DNA from 3 places in the Amycolatopsis sp. CA-161197 genome. Region 3 is predicted to be linked to each of the others. Evidence: riboswitches for the same ligand, from Rfam matches in the RefSeq annotation. Region 3 holds a riboswitch; each other region holds the start of a gene.
What was found. A riboswitch is a leader RNA that binds a small molecule or an ion and turns the genes downstream of it on or off. The one in region 3 is predicted to bind thiamine pyrophosphate.
Positions count from the first base shown of each region.

Region 1: linked by a shared signal. The riboswitch ahead of thiC (phosphomethylpyrimidine synthase ThiC) and the one ahead of ACQPXB_RS42295 (thiamine ABC transporter substrate-binding protein) in region 3 are both predicted to bind thiamine pyrophosphate.
Region 2: linked by a shared signal. The riboswitch ahead of thiO (glycine oxidase ThiO) and the one ahead of ACQPXB_RS42295 (thiamine ABC transporter substrate-binding protein) in region 3 are both predicted to bind thiamine pyrophosphate.

Region 1 covers NZ_CP192059.1:9,612,998-9,618,491, forward strand. The annotation lists gene ACQPXB_RS45610 (LytR C-terminal domain-containing protein) at 1-48, opposite strand, end outside; gene ACQPXB_RS45615 (DUF3263 domain-containing protein) at 45-353, opposite strand; gene ACQPXB_RS45620 (peptide deformylase) at 493-1,062, shown strand; gene ACQPXB_RS45625 (hypothetical protein) at 1,308-1,775, opposite strand; gene ACQPXB_RS45630 (hypothetical protein) at 1,741-2,013, opposite strand; TPP riboswitch at 2,197-2,328, shown strand; gene thiC (phosphomethylpyrimidine synthase ThiC) at 2,322-3,965, shown strand; gene thiD (bifunctional hydroxymethylpyrimidine kinase/phosphomethylpyrimidine kinase) at 3,993-4,811, shown strand; gene ACQPXB_RS45645 (hypothetical protein) at 4,829-5,041, shown strand; gene ACQPXB_RS45650 (winged helix-turn-helix transcriptional regulator) at 5,097-5,492, opposite strand.
Region 2 covers NZ_CP192059.1:9,621,765-9,627,258, reverse strand. The annotation lists gene ACQPXB_RS45705 (MFS transporter) at 1-321, shown strand, start outside; gene ACQPXB_RS45700 (threonine ammonia-lyase) at 325-1,269, opposite strand; gene ACQPXB_RS45695 (hypothetical protein) at 1,424-2,215, shown strand; gene thiE (thiamine phosphate synthase) at 2,212-2,877, opposite strand; TPP riboswitch at 2,908-3,013, shown strand; gene thiO (glycine oxidase ThiO) at 3,008-4,093, shown strand; gene thiS (sulfur carrier protein ThiS) at 4,093-4,293, shown strand; gene ACQPXB_RS45675 (thiazole synthase) at 4,296-5,051, shown strand; gene ACQPXB_RS45670 (MarR family winged helix-turn-helix transcriptional regulator) at 5,234-5,494, shown strand, end outside.
Region 3 covers NZ_CP192059.1:8,929,403-8,934,896, forward strand. The annotation lists gene ACQPXB_RS42285 (ABC transporter ATP-binding protein) at 1-153, opposite strand, end outside; gene ACQPXB_RS42290 (ABC transporter permease) at 154-1,794, opposite strand; gene ACQPXB_RS42295 (thiamine ABC transporter substrate-binding protein) at 1,770-2,828, opposite strand; TPP riboswitch at 2,846-2,961, opposite strand; gene ACQPXB_RS42300 (4a-hydroxytetrahydrobiopterin dehydratase) at 2,995-3,273, shown strand; gene ychF (redox-regulated ATPase YchF) at 4,797-5,494, opposite strand, start outside.

The sequences.
Region 1 (5,494 bases), 680 kb from region 3:
GACGCCCGCGGCCCGCATGGGCCGGGACAGTCCCGAGAAGAAGCTCATGACAGTTCGATCCCCAGCCGCCTGGCGCCGCGCTTGCGCTGCCGGGCGGCCCGCGTCTTGCGCAGCCGCTTCACCAGCATCGGGTCGGCCGCCATGGCCTCAGGCTTTTCCAGCAGTGTGTTCAGCAGCTGGTAGTAACGGGTCGAGGACAGCGAGAACCGTTCCCGGATGGCGTTCTCCTTGGCACCGGCGTGCCGCCACCACTGACGTTCGAACGCGAGGATCTCCACCTCACGCTCGGTCAGGCCGCCCACATTCTCCGGCGGCGACGGCTGCTCCCCAGCCATCGACTCCGCGGCGTCCATGCGGTCCTCGCAATCGGTTTCGGCTGTCCTTCCGCGGGCGCCATTGAACCACGGAACCCACGCCCGACATGGGCATCCGGCGCGGCGCGTCACGGTCCGATCCAGGTGTATCAGACGGGTCCGACTAAACTCGCTGCTCGTGACCGTCCACCCCATCCGCATCGCCGGCGATCCCGTGCTGCACCAGCCGACCCGTGAGGTCACGGAGTTCGACGAGCAGCTGCGCACGCTGACCGAGGACATGTTCGAGACGATGTACGCCGCCGAAGGCGTGGGCCTCGCGGCCAACCAGATCGGCCTCGACCTGCGCCTGTTCGTCTACGACTGCCCCGACGACGAGGGCGTCGAACACCGCGGCCTGGTGGTGAACCCCCAGCTGGAGACCTCCGAGATCCCCGAAACCATGCCCGACCCGGACGACGACTGGGAAGGCTGCCTCTCGGTCCCCGGCGAGTCTTACCCCACCGGCCGCGCCTCGTGGGCGCGCGTGACCGGTTTCGACGCGACCGGCTCTCCCATCTCCGTCGAAGGCACCGGCTACTTCGCCCGCTGCCTGCAGCACGAGACCGACCACCTCGACGGGCACCTCTACCTCGACCGCCTGGTGGGCCGCCACGCGCGCGCGGCGAAGAAGATGCTGAAGAAGAACAAATGGGGCGTCCCGGGCCTGAGCTGGCTGCCCCCGAAGGACGAGCCGGCTGAGGCTTGAGTCGTTTTGTCGATGAGTCTCCCGGTCCTGGGTTGGGGCCGGGAGACTCGTCGTTTCAGCGGTTCATCGCCCCAGGAAGTGCTCGCTGCTTCGGCGGCAGGCTGCTCGACCGGGTGGTTCTGCGCGACCGACCTGGCCAGGCGGATGTACTGCGTGGGTCCAGGCCGGTGGTGTGGCCGAAGCCGTCGGGGTGCCGGGGGTGTGGCCGGGTGAGCCCGAGGATGGGTGGGGCTTCCAGAGGTGAGTTACTGGGGGCACACGCGGTTGGTCGCGCCGGAGTGGTACAGATCGCGGAACGCCGTGATCGGCAATGAAGACGGGGCGGCGCGGACCGTGGAAAGGTAATCGCGCCAGCCGCGGGGGTAGTCGGCGGAAATCGCGCGGAAACTGAGGCGGGCGGAATCCTGGGGATTATTCGTCGCCGCAGCGGCGGAAGAACCCATGCCCAGCGCCAAAGTCACGTTCCGGGAACGCATACCGTCGGCTGCCGTCTGTTCGGTGAGGATGACGTTTCCGGTGGCGGCACGAGAATACGAAACCAGTTTCTTCGACGCCAGCAAATGCGTCGAGCCATCCGAAACGCCGGCGTATCCGAAGGACGTCCGCGAAAACGCCGGAGCGGCCGCCGTGGCACCGTCGGAAGCCGACGCCACCGCGGCGGCAGCGGACGCCGAATCGTTACTGCCGTCGTTGGTCAGGTCCGGGTCGGCCACGGCGTAGAGCGAGAGCGGCCGCCCGGTCAGCGACGTCCAGCAACCGCACGCTCGGAGTCGACAAATCGAGGTAGCAGACCTCCGACATGCGCCCGCCCTGCAGCGTGAACCACACGTCGCTGGCGCGGTCGCGGGCCGTGCCGAAGCCCGTTTTGTCCGCCGGCAGCCAGCTCGGACGGGTACCAGGCCCACCTGGCGCGTCACCCTGAGCCGTCGAAGCGGCCGGGACCGCGCCCATCGCCAAGACCGCCACCAAACCCGGTGAGCAGGCCTTTCCGCAACGGGATACCCCCAAAGTCGTCAAAGGTGATCGTCACGTGAACTCCTGGCGGTCGCATGCTCCGATCCGGTGAAGAACACACCGGTCGACAAGTCGCCTTGTGCTCGCGTGATCCGCCGTGGCATGGTCGAGGGACAACCTCATAACCAACGCGGGAGCTCGCGCCTTGGCGGGCTGAGAGGGCGGCTGGTGTCTGTCTGTGGACACCCGGTGCCGCCGACCGCATGAACCTGACCGGGTAATGCCGGCGTAGGGAGTGAACGTCGTTGACGACGCTGGAGAACGAGCCTGCCATCACGCCTTCCGTGACCACGGGGCCGATCACCGGTTCGCACAAGGTCTACCACCGCACCGAGTCGGGCCTGCGGGTTCCGGCGCGGCGCATCGACCTGTCGAACGGTGAGCACTTCGACGTGTACGACACGTCCGGGCCGTACACCAACCCGGACGCGAAGATCGACGTCCACAATGGACTTCACCCGCTGCGCGCGGGCTGGGCCGACGGCCGCGCGCACAACACCCAGCTCGGCTGGGCCAAAGCCGGCGTGATCACGCGTGAGATGGAGTTCATCGCCGCGCGCGAGCGGTGCTCACCCGAGTTCGTGCGCGACGAGGTCGCGCGCGGGCGGGCGGTGATTCCCGCCAACCGCAAGCACCCGGAGAGCGAGCCGATGATCATCGGCAAGAAGTTCCTGGTGAAGATCAACGCCAACATGGGCAACTCGGCCGTCTGGTCCTCAGTGGAGGAAGAGGTCGACAAGATGGTGTGGGCCACCCGCTGGGGCGCCGACACGATCATGGACCTGTCCACCGGCAAGCGCATCCACGAGACGCGCGAGTGGATCGTCCGCAACTCCCCCGTGCCCGTGGGCACCGTGCCGATCTACCAGGCACTGGAGAAGGTCAACGGGGAGCCGGAGAAGCTGTCGTGGGAGGTCTACCGCGACACGATCATCGAGCAGTGCGAACAGGGTGTGGACTACGTCACCGTCCACGCGGGAGTGCTGCTGCGCTACATCCCGCTCACCGCCCGTCGTGTGACCGGCATCGTGAGCCGCGGCGGCTCGATCATGGCCGCGTGGTGCCTCGCGCACCACAAGGAATCGTTCCTCTACACCAACTTCGAGGAACTCTGCGAGATCCTGCGCAAGTACGACGTCACGTTCTCCCTCGGCGACGGCCTGCGTCCCGGCTCGATCGCCGACGCCAACGACCGCGCGCAGTTCGCCGAGCTCGAAACCCTCGGTGAGCTCACGCACATCGCGCGCGAGCACGACGTGCAGGTGATGATCGAGGGCCCCGGCCACGTGCCGATGCACAAGATCAAGGAGAACGTCGAGCTGGAGGAACAGCTCACCGGCGAGGCACCGTTCTACACCCTCGGTCCACTCGCGACGGACATCGCGCCGGCGTACGACCACATCACCTCCGCCATCGGCGCGGCGCAGATCGGCTGGTACGGCACCGCGATGCTCTGCTACGTCACGCCGAAGGAGCACCTCGGCCTGCCCAACCGCGACGACGTGAAGACCGGCGTGATCACCTACAAGATCGCCGCGCACTCCGCCGACCTCGCCAAGGGCCACCCCCACGCGCACGAGTGGGACGACGAGCTGTCCAAGGCCCGCTTCGAGTTCCGCTGGAACGACCAGTTCAACCTGGCACTCGACCCCGACACCGCGCGCTCGTACCACGACGAGACGCTGCCCGCGGAGCCGGCGAAGACCGCGCACTTCTGCTCGATGTGCGGCCCGAAGTTTTGCTCGATGCGGATCACCCACGACGTGCGCAAGTACGCCGAGGAGCACGGGCTGTCCACTGTGGAGGCCATCGAGGCCGGCATGGCGGAGAAGTCGGCCGAGTTCGGCGAGCAGGGCAACAAGGTCTACCTCCCGGTCGTCGGGCAGTAGCTCCACCAGCAATCAGAGGCAGTAGTCATGACCGAAACCCCCCGCACCGCCCTCACCATCGCCGGATCCGACTCCGGCGGTGGTGCGGGCGTGCAGGCCGACCTGCGCACGTTCTTCGCCCACGGCGTCCACGGGCTCGTCGCGCTCACGGCCGTCACGGTGCAGAACTCGCTCGGCGTGCAGGGCTTCACCGAGATCCCGGCCGACGTCGTCACGGCGCAGATCAAGGCCGTGGCCGGCGACATGGGCGTGAACGCGGCGAAGACCGGCATGCTCGCCACGGCCGACATCATCCAGGCCGTGGCGAAAACGCTCGACGAGGTCCACATCGGACGCGACACGGACACCCCGTTCGTCGTCGACCCGGTGGCCGCGTCGATGACCGGTCACGCGCTCCTGCGTGAGGAGGCGCTGGAGGCCATCCGCACGGAGCTCTTCCCGCGCGCCACGCTGATCACGCCGAACCTCGACGAGGTGCGGCTGCTCACCGGCATCACGGTCACCGGCGCGCAAACCCAGCGCGCGGCGGCGGACGCGTTGCTGGAGTTCGGATCCCGGTGGGTGCTGGTGAAGGGCGGGCACCTGTACGAGGCCGAGGACTGCGTGGACCTGCTCACCGACGGCACGGACGTGCTGGAGCTCAGCGGCGTGCGCATCGACACCGACAACACCCACGGCGGCGGCGACACGATGGCCTCGGCCATCACGTCGTCGCTCGCCAAGGGCGCCGACGTGCCGACGGCCGTGACCGAGGCGAAGCAGTTCATCGCACGCTGCGTCGCCGAGGCCTACCCGCTCGGCGCCGGGGTGGGGCCGGTGTCCCCGTTCTGGCGGCTGGCCGACTGAACGGCCACACTGGACCCGTGACCGACGACGCCGCCGCCCGCGCTTTGTGGGCCCAAATGCCTTTGGACCTGAAGTTCGAGGTCGACCAGCTGGTCTCGGCCAACAAACCGGCCGCGGCCCTGAAGGTGATCCGGAAATGGGGCCTGGACCCCAAACCGGGCATCGCCGAGAGCAGGGCCGTGACCGACTACCGGAAAAGCGTGCTGAAGCCACCGCCGCGCTTCACCTGAGTCCGAACTGGACGTTCCGTGCGGTACGGGAGGAAAACCCCCGGACCGCACGGAATCAGTTCACCGGGCCGAGTGAGCGCGTGTCGTAGGTGCTGCGCGCGTCGCGGATCCGGTCGAAGTTCGACTGCGACCACGTGCTCAGCGCCACCAGGTGGGCGCTGACCTCGGCGCCCATCGGCGTGAGCGCGTACTCCACCGTCGGCGGCGTGGTCGGGAAAACCTTGCGGCTGACGAAACCGTCGCGTTCGAGGTTTCGCAGGTTCTGCGTGAGCATCTTCTGGCTGATGCCACCGACGGCGCGGCGCAGCTCGCCGAAGCGGTGCGGCCCCTGCTCAAGTACGCCGAGCACGAGCGCGGTCCACTTGTTCGCTAGCAGGTCGAGCACATCGCGGCAAGGGCAGCTCTTCAGGTAGACGTCCCATGGTCCGTGCTGGTCACAGGTGGTTTCCATCA
Region 2 (5,494 bases), 690 kb from region 3:
CTTCTTGCGGTCGCGGTGCTCCCCGCGGCCGCCGGACTCACCGGTTCGGCCTACCGCGACCCCGTCGCGCTGACGGCCGGCTGGCGCATGGCACTGCTCATCTGCGCCGTCCTGGCGATCGCCGGAGGCCTCATCGCGTTGGGGATTCACAACGGCGTGCTCGGTTCTCCGGACGACTCCGGCGCCCCTTCCGGCGTTCCCGACGGCGCCGCGGCGCCCAAGCGAACCGTGGACGACGAGTCACCCCACCCCGGCGAGTGCTTCCACTGCGGGGTGGAGGGACCGCCGACCCACGTCCGCCCGGGCCCGCCGCGCGACTGACCCCTACGCGAGCAACTCGGCCAGCAGCGCCGGGTCGACGTTGCCGCCGGAGATCACCGACACCGTCTTGCCGCCCGGCAGCTCGCCGGCGTGGTGCAGGTACGCGGCGGTGGCCGTCGCGCCGCTGGGCTCGGCCACGATCCGCGCCCGGCGGGCCAGCACGCGCGTGGCGTCGCGGATCTCGTCCTCGGTCACGGTGACGATGCCGTCGAGCACGCTCTGCAAGTGCGCGAAGGTCAGGTCGGACGGCTGGGCGCGCAGGCCGTCGGCGATCGTGCGGGCGCGCCGGTCCATCGGCCACTCGACGCGGCGGCCGGCGCGCAGGCTCTCGGCGGTGTCGCCGGCCAGCTCGGGCTCGACGGCGATGACCTTCGCGCCGGGGCACAGCGCCTTGATCGCCGTGCCGACGCCGGAAGCAAGCCCGCCGCCGCTCACCGGCACGAGCACCGTGTCGACGTCCGGCAGGTCGGTGGCGATTTCCAGGCCCGCGGTGCCCTGGCCCGCGATCACGTCGGGGTGGTCGAACGGCGGGATGTAGGTGAGCCCGCGCTCCTTCGCCAGCGCGGCCGCGACCGGTTCCTGCTCGGCGATCGGCACCTCTATCACCTCCGCGCCCCAGCCGCGCGTAGCCTCGACCTTCAAGCGCGGTGCCACGTCCGGCACCACGATCACGGCGGGAATGCCGAAGGCGTTGGCGGAGTAGGCGACGGCCTGGGCGTGGTTCCCGCTGGAATACGCGACCACGCCACGTGCGCGCTCAGCGTCGTCGAGTGAGGCGATCGCGTTGTACGCGCCGCGGATCTTGAACGCCCCGATCTGTTGCAGGCTCTCGGGTTTGAGCCACAGTTCGCCTTCGGCCCAGTGCTGGCGCAGCAGCGGCGTGCGCACGGCGTGGTCGGCTACCCGCTTTGCCGCGGCCTCGATATCGGAGATCGTCACCAATCGCATGTGGTGAGTATGTCAGGAAAATGTGAGCCATAGTCCATCCATTGTGGACGGTCAACGTGTCCTCGCTCACGGATGGGCAACGCGGGGAGTTCCTCGCGCGCCTTACTCGTTGAACACCGCAGGGGAAGTGGCCGGGCACTAGTAGATCGGGATCATGAGTCAGCAGCAGGAAAAGACGTCGGAGCAGGGCGAGAAGAAGAGTTTCCGCCCAGCGCAGGTGGTGGCGACGGCACTGGCCGCCGTCACGGCCGCGTTGCTGGGCTCGACGCTGGGCGTGGCGGGCACCGTGGTGGGGGCCGGGGTGGCGAGCGTGATCACCACGGTCGGCGCCGAGCTGTACCTGCGTTCGCTGCAGCGCACGCGCGAGGCCGCGCTGAAGGCGCGCGCGGCGCTCGTGACCGCCGGGCAGCGCAAGGGGAGCAAGTCCGGGCTGTCGCCGGTGGACGATCCGGCGCAGATGCCCACCGTGCTGCTGCCGCTCGACCCGTCGGAGATGCCGACGGTGCGGATCTCGAAACTCACCGGGCCGCAGCAGCCGGAGCCGGAGGAATCCTTCGGTGACAAGCTCAGGAAGCTGCGCTGGCCGATCATCATCGGGACGAGTGTGGTCGCGACGGCTATCGCGATCGCCGTGGCCGTGGGGGCGGACCTGGCCTCGGGCGGGAACGTCGGGCCTGGACTCTTCAAACCGGGCACCCCAGACACGACCCAGCAGCAGCGGCAGGACGACAGCCCGCCCACGACGTCGCTCAACAGCCCGCCGCCCAGCGAGACCGAGTCGAACACCCCGCCACCGTCGTCGTCTTCGAGCACGTCGACCAGCGAAAGCCCGACGTCTTCGAGCAGCTCGGACAGCGCCGCGCCGCCGTCGAGCACGGGCGGGGCGCCGTCGACCACGCCGAGCGCGCCGCAGACGAAGGCGGGTTCGGCGACGCCGACCCCCTAACCGAGCCGGGACTTCAGCGCCTGCGCGGCCGCCTTCGGGTCTTCGGCGTCGGTGATCGCCCGGACCACGACGATCCGCGTCGCGCCGGCGGCCAGCACCTCCGGCAGCCGTTCGGTGTCGATGCCGCCGATCGCGAACCACGGCCGTTCGGTACCGGTTTCGGCCGTGGCCCGGACCAGGTCCAGGCCCGGCGCGTACCGGCCGGGTTTGGTCGGCGTGGGCCAGCACGGGCCGGTGCAGAAGTAGTCCACGCCGTCCTCGGCGGCCGCCGCCGTAGCCTGCTGAGGCGAGTGCGTGGAACGGCCGATCACCACGTCGTCGCCGAGGATGCGGCGCGCGAGCGGCACGGGGATGTCGTCCTGGCCCAGGTGCAGCACGTCGGCGCCCACGGCGAGGGCGACGTCGGCGCGGTCGTTCACCGACAGCAGCGCACCGTGGCGCGCGCACGCTTCGGCGATCACCTCGAGTGCCGCGATCTCCTGCGCGGCCTCGAGCGAGGCGCCGTTCGTCTTGTCGCGCAACTGCACGATGTCGACGCCGCCGGCCAGCGCCGCGTCGACGAACTCGGCGAGGTCGCCGCGCGACGAGCGGGCGTCGGTGCACAGGTACAGCCGCGAATCGGCCAGGCGGGTGCGGATCTGTGATCCGGTCAGGGCGGGCATGGCGGGGACGTTACCCGCGCACTAGAGTGGGGTGGTCCGCACGGGAGCCCGAGGCACGGGCTGAGAGGGAGCTGCCGCTCCGACCGTGGAACCTGATCCGGGTCATGCCGGCGCAGGGAGCGTGATTCCCATGAGCGAGAACCTCACCGTCGTCGGCGGCGGTGTCATCGGCCTGTCCGCGGCTTGGCGCGCGGCGGCTCGCGGCCACCGCGTCACGGTGGTCGATCCGGCACCCGCGCGCGGCGCGTCCTGGGTGGCCGGCGGCATGCTGGCGCCCGTCACGGAGGCGTGGCCGGGTGAGGAGCACGTGCTCAGCCTGGGCGAGGAGTCGCTGCGGCGCTGGCCGGCGTTCGCGCGTGACCTCGCCGCGGAGGGCACGGACCCGGGGCTGGCCGAACACGGGACGATCGTGGTCGCGTTCGACAGCGCCGACGCCGGGCACCTCGACATCCTCGCCGAGTACCTGACGTCGCTGGGTCGCGACGTCGAGCGGCTCACCGGGCGGGTGGCGCGGCGGCTCGCGCCGGGCCTGGGTGCGGTGCGCAGCGGGCTCCACGTGCCGGGTGACCTGGCCGTCGACAACCGGAAGCTGCTGACGGCGCTGCTGGCGGCGTGCTCGAAGCGCGGGGTCGAGTTCTCCGCGACACGGATTGCTTCGCTCGACGACGTGACCGGTCCGGACACTCGCACTGTGCTGGCCGCCGGCGCGTGGACGGGCGCGTTGCACCCGCTGCTGGCCGACGCCGTGCGGCCGCTCAAGGGCGAGATCCTGCGGCTGCGGCCGCGACGAGGCTGTCTGCCGCCTCCGCCGTACACGGTGCGCGCGATGGTCGAGGGCCGGCCGATCTACCTCGTGCCGCGCGCGGACGGCGAGCTGGTGCTGGGCGCGACGCAGTACGAAGCGGGCTTCGACGAGGCCGTGACCGCGCGTGGCGTGCGGGAGCTGCTGGAAGGCGCCGAACGGATCCTGCCGGGCATCACGGAGTACGAGCTCGTCGAGATCGCCGCCGGGCTGCGCGCGGGGAGCCGCGACGCGCTGCCGTACATCGGGGAGCTCGGCGAAGGCGTGTACGCGGCGACGGGCCACCACCGCAACGGCCTGCTGATGGCCCCCGTGACCGCCGACGCCGTGGTCGCCTGGCTGGCGGGCGAGGCGCCGCCGGACGAGATCGGGGCGGCCGCGCCCGCCCGTTTGCTGGAGAAGGAGCGAGTCTGATGGAGATCAAGGTCAACGGGAGCTGGCGCGAGTTCCCCGACGGCGCCACCGTGTCCGAGGTGCTCGACGCGCTCGACGTGACCCGCCAGGGCGTGGCCGTCGCGGTGAACGGCGAGGTCGTGCGCCGGGGCGAGTGGGAGGCGTCGGTGGTGCCGAAGGGCGCGAACATCGACGTGCTGACCGCGGTGCAGGGAGGCTGACGATGGACGACGCGCTGGTCATCGGCGAACACAAGCTGTCGTCGAGGCTGATCATCGGGACCGGTGGTGCCGGGAACCTGTCGGTGCTGGAACGCGCGCTGGTCGCGTCGGGCACCGAGCTGACGACCGTCGCCATGCGCAAGGCCGACGCCGACGGCGGCACCGGCGTGCTCGGTCTCGTGCGGCGCCTCGGGATCAAGCTGCTGCCCAACACCGCCGGCTGCCGCACCGCCGCGGAGGCCGTGCTCACCGCCCAGCTGGCCCGCGAAGCGCTCGACACGGACCTGATCAAGCTCGAGGTCCACGCCGACGACCGCACCCTGCTGCCCGACCCGTTCGAAACCCTGGACGCCGCGGAGCAACTGGCGGCCGACGGCTTCACCGTGCTCGCGTACACCAACGACGACCCCGTGCTCGCCCTGCGGCTCGAGGAAGCGGGTTGCGCCGCCGTGATGCCGCTGGGCGCCCCCATCGGCACGGGCCTCGGCATTCGCAACCCGCACAACATCGAGCTGATCGTCGCGCGCGCCATGGTCCCCGTCATCCTCGACGCGGGCATCGGCACCGCTTCCGACGCCTGCCTCGCCATGGAACTCGGCTGCGACGCGGTGCTGCTGTCCACCGCGGTCACCCGCGCGAAAGACCCGGAGCGCATGGCCGCGGCCATGCGCGCGGGCGTCGAGGCGGGCCGCCTGGCGCGCGACGCGGGCCGGGTGCCGCAGCGGTTCTGGGCTCACGCGTCGAGCCCGCCCCGCTGACCGCTGGTTTCGCCCTCCCGGGGTAAAGGCGGGTAAGCCGCCTGGTGCAAGTGGGCCGCATTGGGCGCGCCGGTCGGTGATTTCGTCCGCGCTTAACGCCGAACGTGCACCGGCAGGCCTTATGGTGGACGACACCCTTCCGGCGCAAAGGCGGCGGGCAACAGCGGCAGGAGGAGCCAGCCGTGACTCTATCCTCGGTCCAGGACGTCTCGGGCAGGTTGTACCTGGCCGTGGGACGGCTGTCGCGCTCGTTGCGGCAGGCGGGGGTCCCCGGGCCCGGCCACGGCGCGATCTCAGCTCTCGCCACGCTCGTCCACTTCGGTCAGCTGCGCCTCGGCGACCTCGCCGCGAAGGAGGGCGTCGCGGCGGCCACGATGTCGCGCATAATCGCCACCCTCGTCGAGGCGGGCTACGTCACGCGCGAGTCCGACCCCGTCGACCGC
Region 3 (5,494 bases):
GAGGCCGGTGATGGCACGCAGCAGCGTCGACTTGCCCGAGCCGGACGGGCCGAGCAGGGCGAGCACCTCGCCGTCGGTGATGTCGAGGCGCGCGTCGCGGACCGCCGCGAACGAGCCGTAGTGGACCGTGAGGTCCCGCACCGTGAGCGCCATTCAGAACTCCCCCACCGTGCCGTGCCCGCGAACGGAGCCGAAGCGGTCGATCAGCGCGACGGCCGCGACCGTCACGACCATGAGCAGCGCGCACGCGGCGTACGCCATCTGGTTGTTGAGCTCGCCCGGGCGCGAGATGAGCGTCGCGACGGCGACGGGCAGCGTGGGCGCGTCGGGGCGGGCGAGGAAGCTCGTGGCGCCGAACTCGCCGAGCGCCACCACGAAACCGAACCCGGCGGCCGCGACGAGCGAGCGCGCGGTGAGCGGCAGGTCGATCTCGCGCCACACGCGGGCCGGGCTCGCGCCGAGCGTCGACGCGGCCTGGCGCAGCCGCACGTCGACGGCGCGCAGCACCGGCAGGATCATCCGCACGACCAGCGGGATGATCACCAGCGCCTGCGCGAGCGGCACGAGCAACGGCGACGTGCGCAGGTCGCCGGGCAGCGCGTCGAGCGTCACGAGGTAGCCGAAGCCGACCGTCACGGCGGAGACGCCCAGCGGCAGCATCAGGGCGGCGTCCATTGTCTCGCCCATGCCGCGGGCGAGGCGGCCGGGTGCGCGCCGCAGGGCGACGAGCACGACGCTGGCCAGCACGCCGACGGCCATGGCGAGCAGCGTCGCGTCGGTGGCGGCGGCGAGCGAGTTCTGGGCGGCGACCCAGCCGGAGACCTGCAGCGCGTCGTCCGTGCCGGTGCTCGCGAGCGCGCGGAAGCCGGCGAGGCTCCAGCCGTCCGGTGTGGACACCGACTCCAGCAGCAGCGCGACGATCGGCGTCATCAGCAGGGCGATCACGACCGTGGCCGCGCCGACCGTCCACCATTCGCCTTTTCTCGGCCGCCGGGGCGTGGCCTGCTTGAGTTTCACGGCGTTCTCACGGCGGCGCCGGGCGATCGCGCCCAGCGCGAGGGCGGCGAGGACGGCGGCGAACTGGATGAGCGACAGCGCGGCCGCTCCGGAGAGGTCGAGCAGGTCGACCGTGCGCAGGTAGATCTCGGTCTCGAGCGTGCGGTAGCGGCCGCCGCCGAGGATGAGCACCACGCCGAAACTGGTGGCGCAGAAGAGAAAGACGACCGCCGCGGCCGACGCGACGGCCGGGCCGAGCGCGGGCAGCGTCACCGTGCGGAAGGCCCGCCACGGCGAGGCGCCCAGCGCGCGGGCGGCTTCGGTCGCACGCGGGTCGAGGTGGCTCCACAGCCCGGCGACGGTCCGGGCGACCACGGCGACGTTGAAAAACGCGTTGGCCAGCACCAGCGGCAGCACACCGCCGTCGGGCCACAGCGCGCGGAACGCGAGCCCGACGACCACCGTGGGCAGCACGAACGGCACCAGCACCAGCGTGCGCGCCAGCCCGACGCCCGGCAGCTTCACGCGCGCGAGCACGTAGGCCACCGGCAGCCCCGCGACCACGGCGACGACTGTCGACGCGGCGGCGCTGACCAGCGTGAACGCGGCGAGCTGCCACGTCTGCGCGTCGGCCAGGACCGTGTCCACGCCGCCGGCCGAGAAGCCGCGGCCGAGGATCGCGACGACCGGCCACGCGAAGAACACGACCAGGAACGCGACGGGCAGCAGGCCGAGCAGCGCCAGGCCCGCCGTGCGCGCGGTCTGCGCCGGCGTTACGCGCCCATGAGCGAGCGCCATTCACCGATCCACTTCTCACGGCCGGCCTGGATCTGGTCGGCGGGCAGAGTCGCGGGGTCCTGGGGCAGCGGCGCGGCCGCGGCCCAGCCGGCGGGCAGGTCGACGCCCTCGCGGGCAGGGTAGACGTACATGTTGGCCGCGACCGTCGTCTGGAACTGCTGCGACAGCAGGAAGTCGACCACCTTCTGGGCCTGCGGCACCTGCTTGGTGCCGGCGAGGACGCCGGCGTACTCGATCTGGCGGAAGCACGTGTCGAGCAGCGCCTTGGTGCGCGGCTTGCCGTCGTCGCCGATCTCGGCGGCCGGCGAGGACGCGTACGAGACCACGATCGGGCGCGGGCCCTTGCCCGAGGAGCCGGAGAAGTCCTTGGTGTAGGCCTCTTCCCAGCCGCTGTCGACCTTGACGCCGTTGGCCTTGAGCTTGGCCCAGTAGTCGTGCCAGCCCTGCTCGCCGTACTTCGCCACGGTGCCCAGCAGGAACGCCAGCCCGGGCGACGCCGTGGCGGGGCTCTCGGCGACGGTGAGGTCCTTGTACTTCGGGTCGGCGAGGTCGTCGTAGGTCTTGGGCTCGGGCAGGTGCTTGCTCGCGAAGTAGGCGGGGTCGATGTTGACGCAGACGTCGCCGACGTCCACGGCGCTCAGGCGGTGCTGCGGATCCGCGGAGTACCGCTGCGGCCCGCGGTCGGCCTCGGGGCTCGTGTACGCCTGGAACACGCCCTCGCCCAGCGCGCGCGAGGCGAACGTGTTGTCGACGCCGAACGCCACGTCGCCGATCGGGTTGGCCTTGGTGAGCACCAGTTTGTTGGTGAGTTCCCCCGCGTCGCCCGATTTGAGGATCTTGAGCTTGATCCCGGACTGCCGCTGGAACGCGTCCAGCACGTCCTGCGGCGCGACGAACGAGTCGTGCGTGACGAGCGTGACCGTCGGGGTCTGCTGGGCGTCGCCGCCCGAGCTGCCGCCGGACAGCGAGCACGCGCTCGCCAGCGCCGTGACCGTGGCCAGGCCCAGCACCGTGCGTGCGGTCCGCGGAATCATCTGCCCTCCTTGCGCCGATGCGGGGAGAGCAGCCCTCCCTGCGCCGGCATGATCCGGAATCAGGTGCGAACGGTCGCGGGTCTCGGGCACCCGCCTCTCAGCCCGGCTGCACCGGACTCCCGTGGCAACCGTGCAGCGTAGCCCAAACGGGTTCACCATTGGACACATGGCGCAACTACTGAGCGACTCCGAGATCTCATCGGCCCTGGCCACCGTCCCCGACTGGCGCCGTTCCGGCGACTCCATCACCCGTACGGTCGACCTCCCGTCCTTCCCGGACGCCGTGACCTTCGTGGTCCGCGTCGGCTACCTCGCCGAAGCCGCCGACCACCACCCGGACATCGACATCCGCTGGCGCACCGTGACGCTCACCCTCTCCACCCACTCCGCCGGCGGCCTCACCTCGAAGGACTTCGCCCTCGCGGCCCAGATCGACTCCCTGTGATCTGCCCGACCCCGGCGACACCTCCCGCGGGCTGACACGTCCCCTCTTCGTACGCACTTCCACGGAGGGGACTTTCATGACCCAGGCGATCATCGTCGGCACCACCGCGTTCACCCTGATGGTGGCCTCCGCCGCCGCGGTCCTGTGGCGCACTTTCCGCACCCACCGTGATCTCGACCACAGGCCGTAACACCACCCTTGATCAGCGCGCTATCCCAGCGGAATCCGCCCACCCCGCCCCGCTAGGACCCGCGATGAACAACTCGCCCACTGCCCTCTCCGCCACCCAGCGCGCCTGGATCACGCTGTTCGCGACGTCGTTCACGCTGGCGGCTTTGGTGGTGCTCGGCCTGCTGGGCTGAGCGCTTCTTTTCACTCTCCGAAACGGCTCGCGGGTTCGTGCCGACGTCTCGGTATGAACCGCTTGTGCGTGGCGTGCGCGGCAGCCGTGGTGTTCCTGGCTGCCGCGTCCTGCGCAGCGCCTGCCGACTCGCGACCTCCACCGGTGTCGACCTCGGCGACTCCTGCCGCTCCGGTCTCCCCGACGTCGAACCCGCCCTCACCGACGCCTTCACCGACGTCGACCCCTCCGGCGCCCACATCAACCCCCGCGGCCCTGAAGTCGACATCCACTCCCCGCGCCACCAAGAAGTCGCCCAAGGCCCGCGACACCCGCCCCGGCTGTGGCCAACGGGCCGTCAACGCCCGCAAGTTCAACCCGAGCTGCAAGGAATACCAGGGCTACCTGGACCCCGGCGGCCCCGGCCGAGGCAAAACCTCCGGCGAAATCCAGCACGACTGGGCGTGCGAACAGGGCATGTTGCCGAAGAACGAGTGCTGACCAACGTCCGTGGGCCGGAAGACCACTTGTCCGGAAAAACGTTCCAACTGACCGCTCCGGACCTCACCGCGGTCCGGAGCGGCTGGTGATCAACCCCGGGTTGGCGGTAGACGATCACCACGCCACCCTGCGACCGTGGTGGTCATGACCCCGGAGGACGACCCACCGGCATTGTTCGCGCTGCCCCGGCGACGCGAACCGCTCGCGGCATTCCGGCGCCGCCTCAAGCACCACCGCCCGGCAGCGCCACCGAGCTGGACCCGCCTGCACGGCCGCACGTCCACCGGCACGGTCCACCTCGTCACCGGCGAATGGCTGCCCGCCTGCGGCACCCGGCCTGAACGGCTGGGACTACCGCGGCCTCAACCCCACGGACGAAGCCGTGACCTGCCAGCGCTGCGACGCCATTCTCGCGCGGACCCGCGTGCCCGAAGGTCAGCTGACGTTGTTCTGAAGCTCCGCGTCGGACCTCCGCCGAGCTGCGTCCATCTCTTCCAAGCGCTTGAACGCGAGTTCCGCAATGCGCAGGAGCTGCGCGTAATACGGCAGCGCCGATCATCACGGCGCAGACCGAGCCGTAGTCAGCGCCGCGGCGGACGGCCGGGGCGGGAAATGGCGGCGCCAGGTGCAGTTCGAGAGCGTCGGCCAGTTCGTCCGTCAAGCCTACGACCGCAAGCGGGGCTCAGACGTTGAACCTGAACTCCACCACATCCCCATCCGACATCAGATAGTCCTTGCCCTCCATCCGCACCTTCCCCGCGGCGCGCGCGGCGGCCATCGAGCCGGCGTCCATCAGGTCGGTGTACGACACGATCTCCGCCTTGATGAAGCCGCGCTCGAAGTCCGTGTGGATGACGCCCGCGGCTTGGGGGGCGGTGGCGCCCTGGGGGATGGTCCAGGCGCGCGATTCCTTGGGGCCCGCGGTGAGGTAGGTCTGCAGGCCGAGGGTGTGGAAGCCGGCGCGGGCGAGGGCGTTGAGGCCGGGCTCGGCCTGGCCCACGGATTCCAGCAGCTCGCGCACGGATTCTTCGTCGTCGAGTTCCAGCAGTTCGGACTCGACCTTGGCGTCGAGGAAGACAGCGTCGGCGGGGGCGACGAGCTTTTCCAGTTCCTCGCGGCGCGCGGCGTCGGTCAGCACGCCCTCGTCGGCGTTGAAGACGTACAGGAACGGCTTCGTCGTCAGCAGGCTCAGCTCGCGCAGCGACTCGAAGTCCACTTCCTTCTGCGCCTGGAACAGCGTGCGGCCGGCGTCGAGGATTTCCTTGGCGCGCTGCGCGTTCTCCAGCGCCGGGCGCGCCTCCTTCTTGGTGCGCGCCTCCTTCTCGAGGCGCGGCAGGGCCTTGTCGAGCGTCTGCAGGTCGGCGAGGATCAGCTCGGTGT